DNA from 2 places in the Pseudomonas sp. FW305-E2 genome. Region 2 is predicted to be linked to the other one. Evidence: predicted binding sites of a transcription regulator. Region 2 holds the regulator's gene; the other holds the start of a gene.
What was found. The regulator sigma-54, encoded in region 2, starts transcription at its own class of promoters, with help from an activator protein. The targets are predictions, from matches to a motif close to ANTGGCATNNANNTTGCTNT.

Region 1: the regulator sigma-54 is predicted to act here: its motif matches at 3,794-3,813, upstream of AC3WLP_RS11325 (flagellar basal body rod protein FlgF).

What each region holds. Positions count from the first base shown of each region.
Region 1 covers NZ_JBYSYE010000010.1:53,278-61,324, reverse strand. The annotation lists gene flgJ (flagellar assembly peptidoglycan hydrolase FlgJ) at 1-296, opposite strand, end outside; gene AC3WLP_RS11340 (flagellar basal body P-ring protein FlgI) at 308-1,417, opposite strand; gene flgH (flagellar basal body L-ring protein FlgH) at 1,430-2,125, opposite strand; gene flgG (flagellar basal-body rod protein FlgG) at 2,162-2,947, opposite strand; gene AC3WLP_RS11325 (flagellar basal body rod protein FlgF) at 2,996-3,736, opposite strand; gene AC3WLP_RS11320 (hypothetical protein) at 3,942-4,130, opposite strand; gene AC3WLP_RS11315 (flagellar hook-basal body complex protein) at 4,203-5,957, opposite strand; gene flgD (flagellar hook assembly protein FlgD) at 5,989-6,693, opposite strand; gene flgC (flagellar basal body rod protein FlgC) at 6,709-7,152, opposite strand; gene flgB (flagellar basal body rod protein FlgB) at 7,155-7,565, opposite strand; gene cheR (protein-glutamate O-methyltransferase CheR) at 8,038-8,047, opposite strand, start outside.
Region 2 covers NZ_JBYSYE010000006.1:24,026-32,072, forward strand. The annotation lists gene mlaE (lipid asymmetry maintenance ABC transporter permease subunit MlaE) at 1-167, opposite strand, end outside; gene AC3WLP_RS07820 (ATP-binding cassette domain-containing protein) at 167-976, opposite strand; gene AC3WLP_RS07825 (KpsF/GutQ family sugar-phosphate isomerase) at 1,225-2,199, shown strand; gene AC3WLP_RS07830 (KdsC family phosphatase) at 2,212-2,736, shown strand; gene lptC (LPS export ABC transporter periplasmic protein LptC) at 2,745-3,317, shown strand; gene lptA (lipopolysaccharide transport periplasmic protein LptA) at 3,304-3,828, shown strand; gene lptB (LPS export ABC transporter ATP-binding protein) at 3,829-4,554, shown strand; gene AC3WLP_RS07850 (RNA polymerase factor sigma-54) at 4,730-6,223, shown strand; gene hpf (ribosome hibernation-promoting factor, HPF/YfiA family) at 6,303-6,611, shown strand; gene ptsN (PTS IIA-like nitrogen regulatory protein PtsN) at 6,624-7,088, shown strand; gene rapZ (RNase adapter RapZ) at 7,091-7,945, shown strand; gene AC3WLP_RS07870 (HPr family phosphocarrier protein) at 7,964-8,047, shown strand, end outside.

The sequences.
Region 1 (8,047 bases), on a different contig from region 2:
TCCTGCAGCCCGATACCACCACCTTCGCGTGACATGCTCACAGCCAGTTGCTGGTCATACATGTCACGGTACTGTTTGACCGTTTCGGTGTTCATCGGGTTGTCGTCGGCCAGTACGTCGCTTGCCTTGCGCGAGGCCTTGAGCATTTCGCTGATGAACAGCGACTCGAACTCCTGGGCTACCTTGCGTACGTTGGCATCGCTGTCGCGGTCGCCATGCTTGAGCGAACTCAGGCGATTGAGATCGGTGTAGGCACCGCTGTCGGCACTGCCGGAAACCAGGCTTTTGCTGTTCATCCGCGCCGTCCTCAGATCACGATCAGGTCGGCCTGCAAGGCGCCGGCCTGTTTCAAGGCTTCGAGGATCGCCATCAGGTCGCCGGGCGCTGCGCCCACCTGGTTCACCGCGCGGACGATTTCATCCAGCGTGGTGCCTGGGCCGAACTTGAACATCGGCTTGGCTTCCTGCTCGGCATTGACCCGCGAGCGTGGCACCACGGCAGTCTGGCCATTGGAGAAGGCACCCGGCTGGCTGACGATCGGGTCTTCGGTGATGGTCACGGTCAGGCTGCCGTGGGTCACCGCCGCCGGCGACACCTTGACGTTCTGGCCGATGACGATGGTGCCGGTACGCGAGTTGATGATGACCTTGGCCACCGCCTGGCCCGGGTCGATTTCGAGGTTTTCGAGGATCGACAGATAATCCACGCGCTGGCTTGGGTCCATCGGCGCACTGACTCGCACCGAACCACCATCCACGGCCTGGGCCACGCCGGGGCCAAGCAGGTCGTTGACCTTGTCCACGATGCGCTTGGCGGTCGTGAAGTCGGGGCGATTGAGGTTCAGGGTCAGGGTATTGCCCTGGTTGAAGCCGCTCGGCACCGCACGCTCGACACTGGCACCACCCGGAATACGACCGGCCGACGGCACGTTGACAGTGATCTTCGAGCCGTCACGACCTTCGGCATCAAAGCCGCCCACGACCAGGTTGCCTTGGGCAATGGCGTAGACATTGCCGTCGATACCCTTGAGCGGGGTCATCAACAGGCTGCCGCCGCGCAGGCTCTTCGAGTTACCGATCGACGACACGGTGATGTCCACCACCTGGCCCGGCTTGGCGAACGGTGGCAGGTCGGCATGCACCGACACTGCGGCAACGTTCTTCAGCTGCACGTTGCCGGAACCGGCCGGCACCTTGATGCCGAATTGCGACAGCATATTGTTGAAGGTTTGCAGGGTGAACGGCGTTTGGGTGGTCTGGTCACCCGTGCCATTGAGGCCCACCACCAGGCCGTAACCAATCAACTGGTTGGAACGTACGCCAGAGATGCTGGCAATGTCCTTCAGACGCTCGGCCTGGGCAGCGAAGGCGCAGGACAAAAGCAGGGTTGTGGCAATCAGCTGCCTTACGTTGAACATGGTCATCCGTACTCAGAAAGGCCAAAGCGGGCTGATGAAGAAGCGGTCCAGCCACCCGGGCTGGCTGGCATCGGCGAACGAACCGGTGCCGGAGTAGGTGATGCGCGCGTCGGCCACACGGGTGGACGGCACGGTGTTGTCGGTGGCGATATCGTCAGCGCGGATCATGCCGGCAATGCGCACCAGCTCTTCGCCGGTGTTCAGGGTCAGCCACTTCTCGCCGCGCACGGCGATAATGCCGTTGGGCAGCACCTCGGCCACGGTGACGGTGATCGAACCGGTCAGCGTGTTGCCTTGGGTGGCCTTGCTGTCGCCCTTGGTGGCGCGATCGCCGCTGTAACCGGCCTCCAGCGAAAGGTCGCCGCCACCGAACGGATTATTGGTGTTGGGCGTGGTACCAAACAGCGAAGTCAGGCCGATGTCGGTCTTGCTGGTCTTGGCGATCTGCGAGCCCGCGTTCTTGCTGGCGGACGTGCGCTCATTGAGCGTGATGGTGATGATGTCACCCACCCGGAACGCCTTGCGGTCGCTGTACAGGTTCTGCTCGAAACCGGCCTGGTAGATCGAACCGTTGTTGGCCGCTGCCGGCAACGGGGTGCGCGGCAACACCGGCGCATAGTACGGGTCGTTGGGCTTGGGCGTCGGTGCGACGCAACCTGCCAGCAACACCGCCCCCCCCAGGGCGAACACGGACAACAGACGATTCATGATGCAAACCTCACGGGTGTAACAAAGCGACAGGGCTTAGAGCTGCTGAGTAACGAACGACAGCATCTGGTCGGCGGTGGAGATGACCTTGGAGTTCATCTCGTAGGCGCGCTGGGTGGTGATCATGTTCACCAGCTCTTCCACCGTGCTGACGTTGGAGTTTTCCAGCGTCTGCTGAAGGGTAGTGCCAAAGCCATTGAGGCCCGGAGTGCCGACCTGCGGTGCACCACTGGCAGCGGTTTCCAGGAACAGGTTGTTACCCATCGCCTGCAGGCCAGCCGGGTTGATGAAGTCGGCGGTCTGAATGTTGCCGATAACCTGCGCAGCCGGGTTGCCGGCGGTGGTAATCGACACGGTGCCGTCCTGCCCGACGGTGAAGGTCTGGGCATCGTTCGGCACCACGATGGCAGGCTCCAGCGCCAAGCCATCGGCGTTGACGATCTGGCCATCGGAGTTCAGGTGGAACGTACCGTCGCGGGTGTAGGAGACGGTGCCGTCAGGCTGCAGGATCTGGAAGAAACCACGGCCATTGACAGCCATATCCAGCGGGTTTTCCGTGGTCTGCAAGCTACCGGTCTGGAAGTTTTTCTGCGTGCCGACAATGCGCACACCGGTACCGACCTGCAGGCCCGACGGCAATTCGCTGTCCTGGGTAGACTGCGCGCCTGGCTGACGCTTGATCTGGTACAGCAGGTCCTGGAACTCGGCACGATCACGCTTGAAGCCGGTGGTCGAGACGTTGGCCAGGTTGTTGGAGATGACCGTCAGGTTGGTGTCCTGTGCGGACAGGCCGGTTTTAGCGACCCAGAGAGCCGGAAGCATTTAGTGTTCTCCTCGTGCGCCTGAATTACGGCACCCGTTCAAATGTGGTTAGCCGAGTTGCAAAACACGCGCCATGGCTTCGTCGCCTTCCTTGGCTGCGTTCATCATCTTGACGTGCAGTTCGAACTGGCGGGACAGCGCCAGTACAGAGGTCATTTCCTCGACAGCATTGACGTTGCTGCCCTGCAGAAAACCTGAAACCACCCGCACGTTGACGTCGGCATCCGCGGGTTGGCCGGACGAGGTGTGAATCAGCCCGTCCTGGCCCTTGGTCAGGCCTTTGGTGTCGGGGTTGACCAGCTTGATGCGGTCGACTTCCGCCATCACGCGCGGGTCTTCACCCATGGAACGGATGCTGATGGTGCCATCGGAGCCGACTTCGACCTTCTGCTCGGGGGGGATGGCAATCGGGCCGCCGTTGCCAAGCACAGGCATACCGTTGCCGGTACGCAATACCCCGAGAGCGTCGATGTTCAGACTACCGGTACGCACATACGCTTCGCTGCCATCTGGCGCCTGCACGGCGATAAAACCGTTACCGCTCACAGTCACATCCAGGTCACGGCCGGTTTCCACCATCGGGCCTTCACTGAAGTCGGTGCCTGGGCGTTCGGTCATGGCAAAGGCACGCGCCGGAAAGCTGTCACCGAACACCGGCATCGAGCGCGCCTGCTCCAGGTCACGCTGAAAACCATTGGTCGAAATGTTGGCCAGGTTGTTGGCATGAGCCTTCTGCGCCAGCGCGTTCTGGCTGGCCCCGGTCATGGCCACATAAAGCATCTTGTCCACAATCATCCTCCATTGCACTGGCGGCCGTTTGCCGTTCGCCGTTGCTCTACAGGGGCTAAAGCAAGTTCCGAACCAACTTGCCAAAAGCAGGAAAAAGCCCATGAATACGGGCAGTTGAGAAAGCCCGCGCAGCGACGGCCGCCGGTTATCCGGCGCTGTTTTGCCGTTGGCGGCAAAAAGGTTTCATTTGCAGGCAAACCTGTGCCTACGGCAGGTCACGGCAACGCGCATTGTTGTAGGGCCCGGCAAAGCGTCTCCAGCCTTCACCTGGCGACCACTGCGAACACACCAGACGCCCATCTACCAGGCTTTCCCATCGCCAGTATGGCGCTGGCGCCGCCTGCACCTGCCCAAGACAGCAGGCGAGCAGCATTCCGACAAACAGCCTTTTCATCACCCCTCCTGCAAAAACAACGAACCCCTTCACGAGAAAGGGGTTCGCCTGCACTCACTCGAACGATGACGATCAAGTCATCTGAATGATGGTCTGCATCACGGTGCTTTCGGTCGAAATGGTCTTGGCATTCGCCTGGTAGTAGCTTTGCGCCTTGATCAGATCAACCAGTTCCTGCGTCAGGTTGACGTTGGAACCTTCCAGGGAGTTGGACTCGATCGCACCCAAAGTACCGGTTTTCGGCGAATCGATACCCGGAATGCCAGAGTTGTAGGTCTCGGTCCAACGGGTACTGCCGATTTGCTGCAGCCCCTGCTCGTTGGCGAAACTCGCCAGCGCTACCTGGCCAATGGCGCGCGACTGGCCATTGCTGAAGGAGGCGAACAATACACCTGTCGCGTCGATGCTCAGGTTGGACAGGATGCCCGTGGCATAACCGTCCTGAGACTGGGACATGCGCGCAGTTTCAGTGTTGTAGGAGGTGGTGCTGGCCATCGACATTTTCATGCCGGCAGCATCGCCCACCGCGCCATTGGCACTCCAGTTACCTGAAGCATCTTCGGCTGCCGGCACCCAGCCAATCATGCTGAAGGTATTGTTGACGACCGTGAACGAGGTGCCCACCGGATGCCCCGTATTGTCGGCTGTCATCGAGTTGACCGAACCATCACTGTTGAATGCGATCGTGCCCACCAGTGGCTCCGTACTCCCCGGATTGAACGGGTTGCGCCCATCAACGAGCGTGTACATGGTCCACTCGTTGGTGCCCGTCTTACGGTAGAACTGCTCCATGGTGTGTTCGTTGCCCTGGCTGTCATACACCTTGGTCGGGAACGAGCGGGTATAGGTCGAATCGTCAGAAGGGTCGAACGGCTTGTTCGCCACCAAGGCAGGCGAGGTAACACCCAGCGCCTGGTCAGTACCTGCCGCGCCACTGGCAACCCAGTCGCCATTCGCATCCTGAGCGGCCGGCACCCAGCCGGTCATGGCAAATGCACCATTGCTGACAGTGAACGACGCCCCACTTGGCACACCCGTGGTGTCGGCCAGCATGGAGCTGATGGTGCCATCACTGTTGTAGTTGATGGTGCCGGCCAGCGGGGTGGTACTGGCTGGATCGAACGGGTTTCGACCATCGACCAGCGTGTACATGGTCCATTCATTGGTATCGGTCTTGCGGTAGTACTGCTGCACTTCGTGCTCTACGCCGTCAGCATCCAGCACGGTACTGGTGCTAGAGCGCTGATAAGTGCTTGGGTCCGCAGGGTCGAATGCAGCCATGGCTGGCGGCTTGGTGTTGTCATACACCTGGAAAGGAATCGAGGCCGCCGAGGAGTTCAGGTTGATACCCTGATCGATCAACGAGGTCGGCTTGGGCTGCAATGCCGATGTGTCGATTTTCAGGTCGGTCAGGCCGCTTTTCTGGATCTTGCCGGTGGCATCCGCCATGTAACCTTGCAGGCGCAGGCCATCGGAGGTCTCGACGAAGTTGTCCTTGCTGGGCTGGAAAGAACCCGCCCGCGTGTAAACCTTCGAGCCGTTGTCAGACAGCACGAAGAAGCCCTGACCCTGGATACCCATGTCCAGCGCGTTGCCCGTGGTGTTTACATCACCCTGGGTGAATTGCTGGGAAATGGCTGCCAGCCGCACACCATTGCCCACCTGGTTCTTGCCCACACCCAGACGGTTGGCGCCCGCGTAAACATCCGCGAACTCGGCACGCGAGGCCTTGAACCCCGTGGTATTGACGTTGGCGATGTTGTTGCCGGTGACATCCAGTTGTTTGTTGGCTGCGTACAGACCGCTAAGGCCGATATTGAAAGACATGAATTCGCTCCTTTTGCCGCTCTAGCGGGCCTTAGATACCGATGGTTTGCACGTCGGAGAGGGAGACCTTGCCTACACCGGCAAGGTTGAGCACCATTTCTCCTGAGGCACTGAAGCTGACGCTGGTTACCTTGGCCGGCAACAGCGTGCTCATTTGCACCGCCTCGCCATCGACTGTGGTGCTAGCGGTGAAGGTGTAAGTGCCCGGGTCCACTTTCTCGCCACTGTTGTTGGTACCGTCCCAGATGAAGTCGGCGTAACCGGCTTTCTGCTCACCCAACTCGATGGTCTTGACCGTGTTGCCATCCTTGTCCTTGATAGTGATCTTCGCTTCACTGATTGCCTGAGGCACAACGAACTGGGCATTGAAGCTTTCAGCGGTATCAACCACAGCCTTGTCGTTCTGAACCACCACCGAGCGCCCTACCAGCGACGACGCCTGAAGCGCCTGGGACGAGGCCATGGCACTGGTGATGGAGCTGACCGAATCGTTCAGCGAGGTAATACCTTCCAGGCTGCTGAACTGCGCCAACTGGGCAACGAACTCGCTGTTATCCTGCGGGTCCAGCGGGTTCTGGTGTTGCATCTGGGTGACCAGCAGCTGCAGAAAGGCATCTTTGCCGAGCGAATCGTTGCCGGTTTTGGATGCAGTGTCCGTGGTCTTTTTGGTGCTGGTGCCCACGCCCGACGCCGACAGCACGTCATTGAGGTTTACACCGTTAGTATCGATTGCCATGGTCTGAATTCCTTATCACTGCCCCAGGGTCAGCACTTTCTGCATCATGCTCTTGGCCGTATTCATCAGTTCGGCGTTGGTCTGAAACGCGCGACTGGCGGAGATCATGTCCGCCATCTCCTCGACCACATTGACGTTCGGGTAGTAGACGTAGCCGTCCTTGTTCGCCGCAGGGTGGTTCGGCTCGTAGCGTGCTTCAAGGGTGCTCTGGTCTTCGACGATGCCTTTTACCTGCACGCCCTGCCCTGCCTCGCCCTGGTCTTCGAACAGCGACTGGCTGCTGCCGGCCTGTGCATTCTGGAAAGTGGTGGCGAACACCGGGTGACGGGCGCGGTACGTCTGGTCGATACTCGAAGACACGGTCTCGGCGTTGGCGATGTTGGACGCCACGGTGTTCAGACGCGTGTTCTGTGCGCTCATGCCGCTACCGGCAATGTTGAAGACACTGGAAAGGGACATGGTCATTCTCCCCGCAGGGCGGAAACCAGCCCTTTGAATTTACTGTTGAGCAAGGTGAAGCTGGCCTGGAAGCCAATCGCGTTTTCGGTGTAGTTCGATTGCTCGATCTGCGCGTCCACGGTGTTCTGGTCGATCGAGGGCTGCAACGGTGTACGGTACTTGAGGGTATCGTCAGCCGCGATGGCGAGGCCTTCGGCTTCGATGTGCCGGCTGTTGGTACGGTCCATGGCGAAGCGGCCGCCTTGCTGCTTGCTGGTCTCGGCGGCGAGCACCGAAGAAAAATCCATGTCACGCGCCTTGTAATTGGGCGTGTCGGCGTTGGCGATATTGTTGGCCAACACCTCGGCGCGCTGGGCGCGGAAGCCCAGGGCCTTTTCGTGGATACCAAGCGCCTTGTCGAAACTGATGCTCATGTCGGGGAAACCTTCAGAGGTTGACCGGAATTTCGTTGAGCAAGGTATAGCAAGGGCTGTGCCAACCACTGAAAAGCCCGTGTTTAGGGGGGATTGCGGCGCAGTACTGTCAGGTTGATGCCAGAAAAGCGGCAAAGGCCTTCCGCCTGAGGTGACAAAAGCGGCAATTGATGGGCGGCAAAAGCGGCAAAACAAAAAATTGACGTCAGTGTTTTCCTGTGCGGGCCTCTTCGCGGGTAAACCCGCTCCTACACGCGGCCTGTGCCCAACCACCGCCCGATGTCCACCCCCGATCCGTCGTAGGAGCGGGTTTACCCGCGAATACGGTAGCGGCAGCAACGGTGAACGGCGGGTGGAGATTGACCAGCAGGGCCGGCCTCTTCGCGGGTAAACCCGCTCCTACGGGGAGCTCGGCAGGAACAGTGGATAGGCAAACAAAAAGACCGGCACCTCTCGATACCGGCCTTCGTGCTTACTTGGCC
Region 2 (8,047 bases):
CCCACCGAGTACAACTGCTTGGTCAGCAGCTGGAAGCCGCCGCCAATACCACCGCGACCGACCAGCGCATGGAACAGGAACAGGCACGAACGCCCGAGCACGGCCAGCACGTCGATTGCCGAGCGGCCCAGCAGGCGGACACGTTCGAGTAAGGATTTTCTGCGCATCAACGCGCCCCCAGCAGGTCGGCGCGGTAGTCAGGCGCGGGAAAGTGGAAGGGAACCGGGCCATCCGGGTCGCCTTTCATGAATTGGCGGATCCGTGGATTGTCCGAACCCATCAGCTCATCAGGCGTCCCCTGGCCCAGCACTTGGCCGTCACCTACCACGTAAATGTAGTCGGCGATGCTGGCGGTTTCTGCCAGGTCATGGGAAACCACGATGCTGGTGATGCCCAGGGCATCGTTGAGCAGGCGAATCAGGCGCACCAGTACCCCCATGGCGATCGGGTCCTGGCCGACGAACGGTTCGTCGTACATGAGGATCTGCGGGTCCAGGGCAATCGCCCGGGCCAGTGCCACACGGCGCTTCATGCCACCGGACAGCTCGTCGGGCATCAGGTCGATGGCACCGCGCAGGCCCACGGCCTGCAGCTTCATCAACACGATGTCACGGATCATTTCGTCCGACAGCTGAGTATGCACGCGCAGCGGGAACGCGACGTTCTCGAACACATCGAGGTCGGTGAACAACGCGCCGCTCTGGAACAGCACGCCCATCTGCTTGCGGGCGTCGAACAGGTCGCTGCGCGACAGCGTCGGCAGGTTCTGCCCGGCAACCCATACCTCACCGCTCGCGGGGCGCAGCTGTGCGCCCATCAGGCGGAGCAACGTGGTCTTGCCGCACCCCGATGGCCCCATGATGCCGGTGACCTTGCCGCGCGGGATGCTGATGTCCACGTTGCTGAAAATGCTGCGCGAACCACGTTTGAAGGTTACACCCTTCAACTCGACCGCGTAGGCGCTATCCACACTCATCTAGACTCCTTGCTAATGCAGCCTCGTCCTAATGGACGCCGGCCTCCATCTGGAAGGCACACGCACCCCTGACAGGCCGAATAGCGGCGAACTATAGCACCGCTGACAGCCCCGCCCCAAGGCCGGGCAAGCAGTCGTTCAGCCCAGGGACAGGCTTTGGTGGTATTCACTGCAGCAATCGAGGAGGTGAGGGTTTTCATCATTGCGCGTATAATCGTTGCCCTTTCATCAGGCATTGCTTTTTCGACATGAGCCAATCCAGCGAGCTGATCCAATCCGCCCAACGCACTCTGCGCCTGGAACTCGAGGCCGTAGAGGCCCTTTTGGCGCGCATCGACGACAATTTCGTCAAAGCCTGCGAACTGATTCTGACCAGCAAGGGCCGGGTCGTCGTGGTCGGCATGGGCAAGTCCGGGCACATCGGCAACAAGATCGCCGCGACCCTGGCCAGCACCGGCACACCGGCGTTTTTCGTGCATCCGGCCGAAGCCAGCCATGGCGACATGGGCATGATCACCCGGGATGATGTCATCCTTGCGCTGTCGAACTCCGGCAGCACCGCCGAAATCGTCACCCTGCTGCCGTTCATCAAACGCCTTGGCATCAAGCTGATCAGCCTGACCGGCAACCCGGACTCGCCGCTGGCCCAGGCCGCCGAGGTCAACCTTGACGCACGTGTCGCACAAGAGGCCTGCCCGCTGAACCTGGCCCCCACCTCCTCCACCACGGCAGCGCTGGTACTGGGCGACGCCCTGGCCATCGCCTTGCTCGAAGCCCGCGGTTTCACCGCCGAGGACTTCGCCTTCTCGCACCCGGGAGGCGCGCTGGGCCGCCGCCTGCTGCTGAAGGTCGAGAACGTGATGCACGCCGGCGACGACCTGCCTCAAGTACCCCGCGGCACCCTGCTCAAGGACGCGCTGCTGGAAATGTCCCACAAAGGTTTGGGCATGACCGTGATCGTCGAAGCCGATGGCAAACTGGCCGGGATCTTCACCGACGGTGACCTGCGCCGCAGCCTGGACCGCAATATCGATGTGCACACCACCCTGATCGACCAGGTCATGACCGTTCACGGCAAGACTGCGCGTGCCGACATGCTCGCCGCCGAAGCCCTGAAGATAATGGAAGACCACAAGATCAACGCCCTGGTGGTGGTGGACCGTGAAGACCGCCCGACTGGCGCCCTGAACATGCATGACCTGCTGCGCGCCGGCGTAATGTAAAGGAGCGATGGAATGAACCAGGACCTCATGCAACGCGGCAAAGGCATCAAGCTGGCAGTCTTCGACGTGGACGGCGTGCTCACCGACGGGCGCCTGTACTTCCTCGAGGATGGCAGCGAATTCAAGACGTTCAATACCCTCGACGGCCAGGGCATCAAGATGCTCATGGCCTCGGGCGTGACCACCGCAATTATCAGCGGGCGCAAGACCCCAGTGGTCGAACGCCGGGCCAGTAACCTCGGCATCCCGCACCTCTACCAAGGCCGGGAGGACAAATTGGTGGTGCTTGACGGCCTGCTCGCCGAACTGGGCCTAAGCTATGATCAAGTGGCTTACCTGGGCGACGACCTGCCCGACCTGCCGGTGATTCGCCGGGTGGCTCTGGGCATGGCCGTAGCCAACGCCGCACCGTTCGTACGCCAGCACGCCCACGGCGTGACCCAGGCACGTGGCGGCGAAGGCGCGGCCCGTGAATTCTGCGAATTGATCATGCAGGCCCAGGGCACCCTGGACGCTGCCAACGCCAACTACCTGTAAGGCTGCCCATGCTCAGCAAGAAAGCCCGAAACATTGTGCTGCTGGGGGCGATAGCCGCCCTGTTGGTAGCCATTGGCTACTGGAATGTCAGCCCGGAAAGCTTCCTCGACAAGCCCGTGGCCCAAGTCGACGAAAGCGCCATCGATTACTACGCGATCAACGCCCACAGCGTGCAGTTCTTGCCCGACGGCAAGCTGCAATACGAAATGACCGCCGACAGGATCGAACACCTCAAGACCAGCGAAGTCACCCAGGTGACCACACCGGACCTGCACCTGTACCGCGGCACCGAGTACCCGTGGCATGTGCAGAGCACGCGCGCCGAGGTCAATCCTGACGGTACCGAGGTCGAACTGATCGACAAGGTACGGATTGCCCGCACCGATGAAAAGCAGCGTGAAACCATCATTACCAGCTCACGCATGACCGTGTTCCCGCAGAAGCAATATGCGCAGACCGAGCAAGCCGTTAGAATCGACGGCGCCGGAGGCACAACTACGGGCAAAGGCATGAAAGCGTATTTGAAAGAAGGCAAGATGGACTTGCTCTCTAACGTAAGAGGACAGTATGAGGCTCGTTAAAACCCTCCCCCTTTTGCTCAGCCTGAGCGCAGCACTGGGAAGCGCGAGCGCCCTCGCCCTGCCGAACGACCGTGACCAGCCTATCCGCATCCAGGCCGACAACGCTCACCTGGATGACAAACAAGGCGTGGCCACTTACACCGGCGACGTGATCATCACTCAGGGTTCGATGATGATCAAAGGCAACACCGTGACCATTACCCGCTCCGCCTCTGGCGATATCGACGTAGTGACCTCGGTGGGCAACCTGGCCTACTTCGAGCAGCAGCAGAGCGCAGCCAAGCCGGACAAGATGAAAGGCTGGGGCGTAACCATCCAGTACCAGTCGCAGAAGGACTTGGTCATTCTCACCGACCGCGCCAAGGTCGAGAGCGAAGGCAATACCACCGAAGGCGAAAAGATCGTCTACAACACTCAGACCCAGGTGGCGACCGCCGGCCGTGGTGGCAATGTGACAACACCCCGTCAGCGCATCGACATGGTGATCCAGCCCAAGAAGAAGGCCGAGTAAATGGCAACCCTCAAAGCCCAGCACCTGGCAAAGAGCTACAAGGGGCGGCAGGTAGTACGTGATGTCAGCCTGTCTATCGACAGCGGCCAGATCGTCGGCCTGCTCGGCCCCAACGGCGCCGGCAAGACCACCTGCTTCTACATGATTGTCGGGCTGGTCCAGGCCGAACAGGGCCGCGTACTGATCGACAACCTCGATGTCAGCCACCAGCCCATGCACGGCCGCGCTCGCGCCGGTATCGGCTACCTGCCGCAGGAAGCCTCGATCTTCCGCAAGCTGTCGGTCGCCGACAACATCATGGCCATCCTCGAGACCCGCAAGGACCTCGACCGGGACGGCCGCCGCAAAGAGCTGGAAAGCCTGCTGCAGGAGTTCCACATCAGCCACATCCGGGACAACCTCGGCATGAGCCTGTCCGGTGGTGAACGCCGCCGCGTCGAAATTGCGCGCGCCCTGGCGACCGCACCCAAGTTCATCCTGCTGGACGAACCGTTCGCCGGTGTCGACCCGATTTCGGTCGGCGACATCAAGCAGATCATCCACCACCTCAAGGCCAAAGGTATCGGCGTACTGATTACCGACCACAACGTGCGTGAAACCCTGGATATCTGCGAAACCGCTTATATCGTCAACGATGGCCGATTGATCGCCGAAGGCGACGCTGAAACCATCCTGGCAAACGACTTGGTCAAAGAAGTTTACCTGGGCCACGAGTTCCGCCTCTGACCCGGCACGCGCCTGAAGTACTGGCAAACAGCCCTGAGACTGCGGGTAAAGTTGTTACGGTACTCTAGGCAAACGCTACAATTTAAGGCATAAAACTTGCTTGATCTGGCGCTTCGGCGCCCTCGTGTAGTGGATGGCGCATGCGCGCCGGCGAACAAGGTATTAAGCCCCTGCCATGAAACCATCGCTCGTCCTAAAAATGGGCCAGCAACTGACGATGACACCTCAGTTGCAACAGGCCATCCGCCTGCTCCAGCTCTCTACCCTGGACCTCCAACAGGAAATCCAGGAAGCGCTGGAGTCGAACCCGATGCTCGAACGTCAGGAAGACGGCGAAGACTTCGACAACAGCGACCCGATGGCCGACAACGCCGAGAACAAGCCGGCCGCCGAAGTTCAGGACAACAGTTTCCAGGAAAGCACCGTCAGCGCCGACAACCTGGAAGACGGTGAGTGGAGCGAGCGCATCCCCAACGAGCTCCCGGTCGATACGGCCTGGGAAGACATCTACCAGACCAGCGCCAGCAGCCTGCCGAGCAACGATGATGACGAATGGGACTTCACCACGCGCACATCGGCCGGCGAAAGCCTGCAAAGCCACCTGCTGTGGCAGTTGAACCTGGCGCCGATGTCCGACACCGACCGCTTGATTGCCGTGACCCTGATCGACAGCATCAACGGCCAGGGCTACCTGGAAGACACACTCGAAGAAATTTGCGCAGGGTTCGACCCGGAGCTGGATATCGAGCTGGACGAGGTCGAAGCAGTACTGCACCGCATCCAGCAGTTCGAGCCGGCTGGCGTCGGCGCCCGCAACCTGGGCGAATGCCTGTTGCTGCAACTGCGCCAGCTGCCCGCTACAACGCCGTGGATGACCGAAGCCAAGCGCCTGGTTACCGATTTCATCGACCTGCTCGGCAGCCGTGACTACAGCCAGCTGATGCGGCGGATGAAAATCAAGGAAGACGAGCTGCGCCAGGTCATCGAACTGGTGCAAAGCCTTAACCCGCGCCCTGGTTCGCAGATCGAGTCCAGCGAGCCCGAGTACGTGGTGCCCGACGTCATCGTGCGCAAGGACAGCGACCGTTGGCTGGTAGAACTGAACCAGGAAGCCATCCCACGCCTGCGCGTCAACCCACAATACGCCGGCTTCGTGCGCCGTGCCGACACCAGCGCCGACAACACCTTCATGCGCAACCAGCTGCAGGAAGCGCGCTGGTTCATCAAGAGCCTGCAAAGCCGTAACGAAACCCTGATGAAGGTTGCCACGCAGATCGTCGAGCACCAGCGCGGCTTCCTCGACCACGGCGACGAAGCGATGAAGCCGTTGGTACTGCATGACATTGCCGAAGCCGTAGGCATGCACGAATCGACCATCTCGCGGGTTACCACGCAGAAATACATGCACACCCCGCGTGGCATCTACGAACTGAAATACTTTTTCTCCAGCCATGTCAGCACCTCCGAAGGCGGAGAATGCTCGTCCACGGCGATCCGCGCGATCATCAAGAAACTGGTTGCGGCGGAAAATCAGAAAAAGCCATTGAGTGACAGCAAGATCGCTGGTTTACTGGAGGCACAAGGCATCCAGGTAGCCCGTCGCACCGTCGCCAAGTACCGCGAGTCTCTCGGCATCGCACCGTCGAGCGAACGCAAGCGACTGATGTAGCCCCTGAGATGTGCCACAGCGTTTTCGTGGCAGGTGCAAGACCTGCCTCTTTATGCACGGGCAACAAAGGAGAAGCTGTATGCAAGTCAATATCAGTGGACAGCATGTAGAAGTCACCCAGCCACTGCGCGATTACGTGCTTGAAAAGCTCGCCCGCGTGGAGAGTCACTTCGACAAGATCACCAACGTGCAGGTAATCATGAAAGTCGAGAAGCTTCAGCAGAAGGTCGAGGCGACCCTGCAGATTCCCGGCGGCGAAGTGGTAGCCAACGCCGAACACGAAGACATGTATGCAGCGATCGACGCCTTGGCCGACAAGCTCGACCGCCAACTGAAAAAACACAAGGAAAAACAGCAAAGCCTGCTGCAAGGTGCAGCTGCCCGCTGATCCCCCTCATCCATGATCCGACTTGAAACCATCCTGACCCCCGGCCGTTCCCTCGTGAACGTGCCGGGCGGCAGCAAGAAGCGCGCCCTGGAAAAGGTCGCCACTGTCATCGCCGACCAAGTGCCAGAACTGGAGATGCAGGACGTCTTCGAAAAACTGGTAGCCCGGGAAAAGCTCGGTTCTACCGGTTTCGGCAATGGCATCGCCATCCCACACTGCCGGCTTGAAGGATGCTCCGCGCCAGTCAGCGCCCTGCTGCACCTGGAAGCGCCTATCGATTACGACGCCATCGATGGCGCGCCGGTGGACCTGCTGTTTGTGCTGCTGGTGCCCGAAGCGGCCACCGATGCCCACCTTGAACTTCTGCGTCAGATCGCCAGCATGCTCGATCGCAAGGAGGTCCGTGATCGACTGCGTGCGGCCACCAGCAACGAGGCCCTGTTCCAGGTTGTCCTGGACGTACAGAACGAGCACTGAACATGCGCCTGATCATCGTCAGCGGCCGGTCCGGCTCCGGCAAGAGCACCGCCCTCGATGTCCTGGAAGACAGCGGTTTCTATTGCATCGACAATCTGCCAGCCGGACTATTGCCACAGTTGGCGGAAAATGCACTGATCAACACCGAATTGCTGCAGCCCAAGGTGGCGGTTTCGATCGACGCACGCAACCTGCCCAGCCACCTGATGCGTTTTCCCGAGCTGCTTGAAGAAGCCCGCGCACGGCACATCCAGTGCGACGTGTTGTACCTGGATGCCGATGAAGAGGTCCTTCTCAAGCGTTTCTCGGAAACCCGCAGGCGGCACCCCCTGACCAACGCCAACCGCTCGCTCGCGGAAGCGATCCGCGTGGAAAGCGACTTGTTGGGCCCCATTGCCGACCTGGCCGACCTGAAGATCGACACCACCAACCTGAACCTGTACCAGTTGCGTGACTCGATCAAACTGCGTCTGCTCAACCAACCCGAGCCTGGCACAGCGTTTCTGGTCGAGTCGTTCGGATTCAAACGGGGCATGCCGGTCGACGCCGACCTGGTTTTTGACGTGCGCTGCCTGCCCAACCCCTACTGGAAACCAGAACTGCGTGAGCACTCAGGTCTCGATCAACCCGTGATCGACTACCTGGCCGCACAACCGGATGTCGAAGACATGTACAACGACATCTCCAGCTACCTGCTCAAATGGTTGCCCCGCTTCGCTGCCAGCAACCGCGCCTACGTAACCATTGCCATCGGCTGCACTGGCGGCCATCACCGTTCGGTGTACATCACCGAGCGCCTTGGTCAACAGCTGCAGCAAACCCTGAAAAACGTCCAGGTCCGTCATCGCGACCTCTAGCCCAAGGATCCACCCCAGATGCCCGCCCGCGAAATCACCATCATCAACAAGCTGGGTCTGCATGCCCGGGCGGCAGCCAAGTTCGTCGGTGTGGCCGGCCGC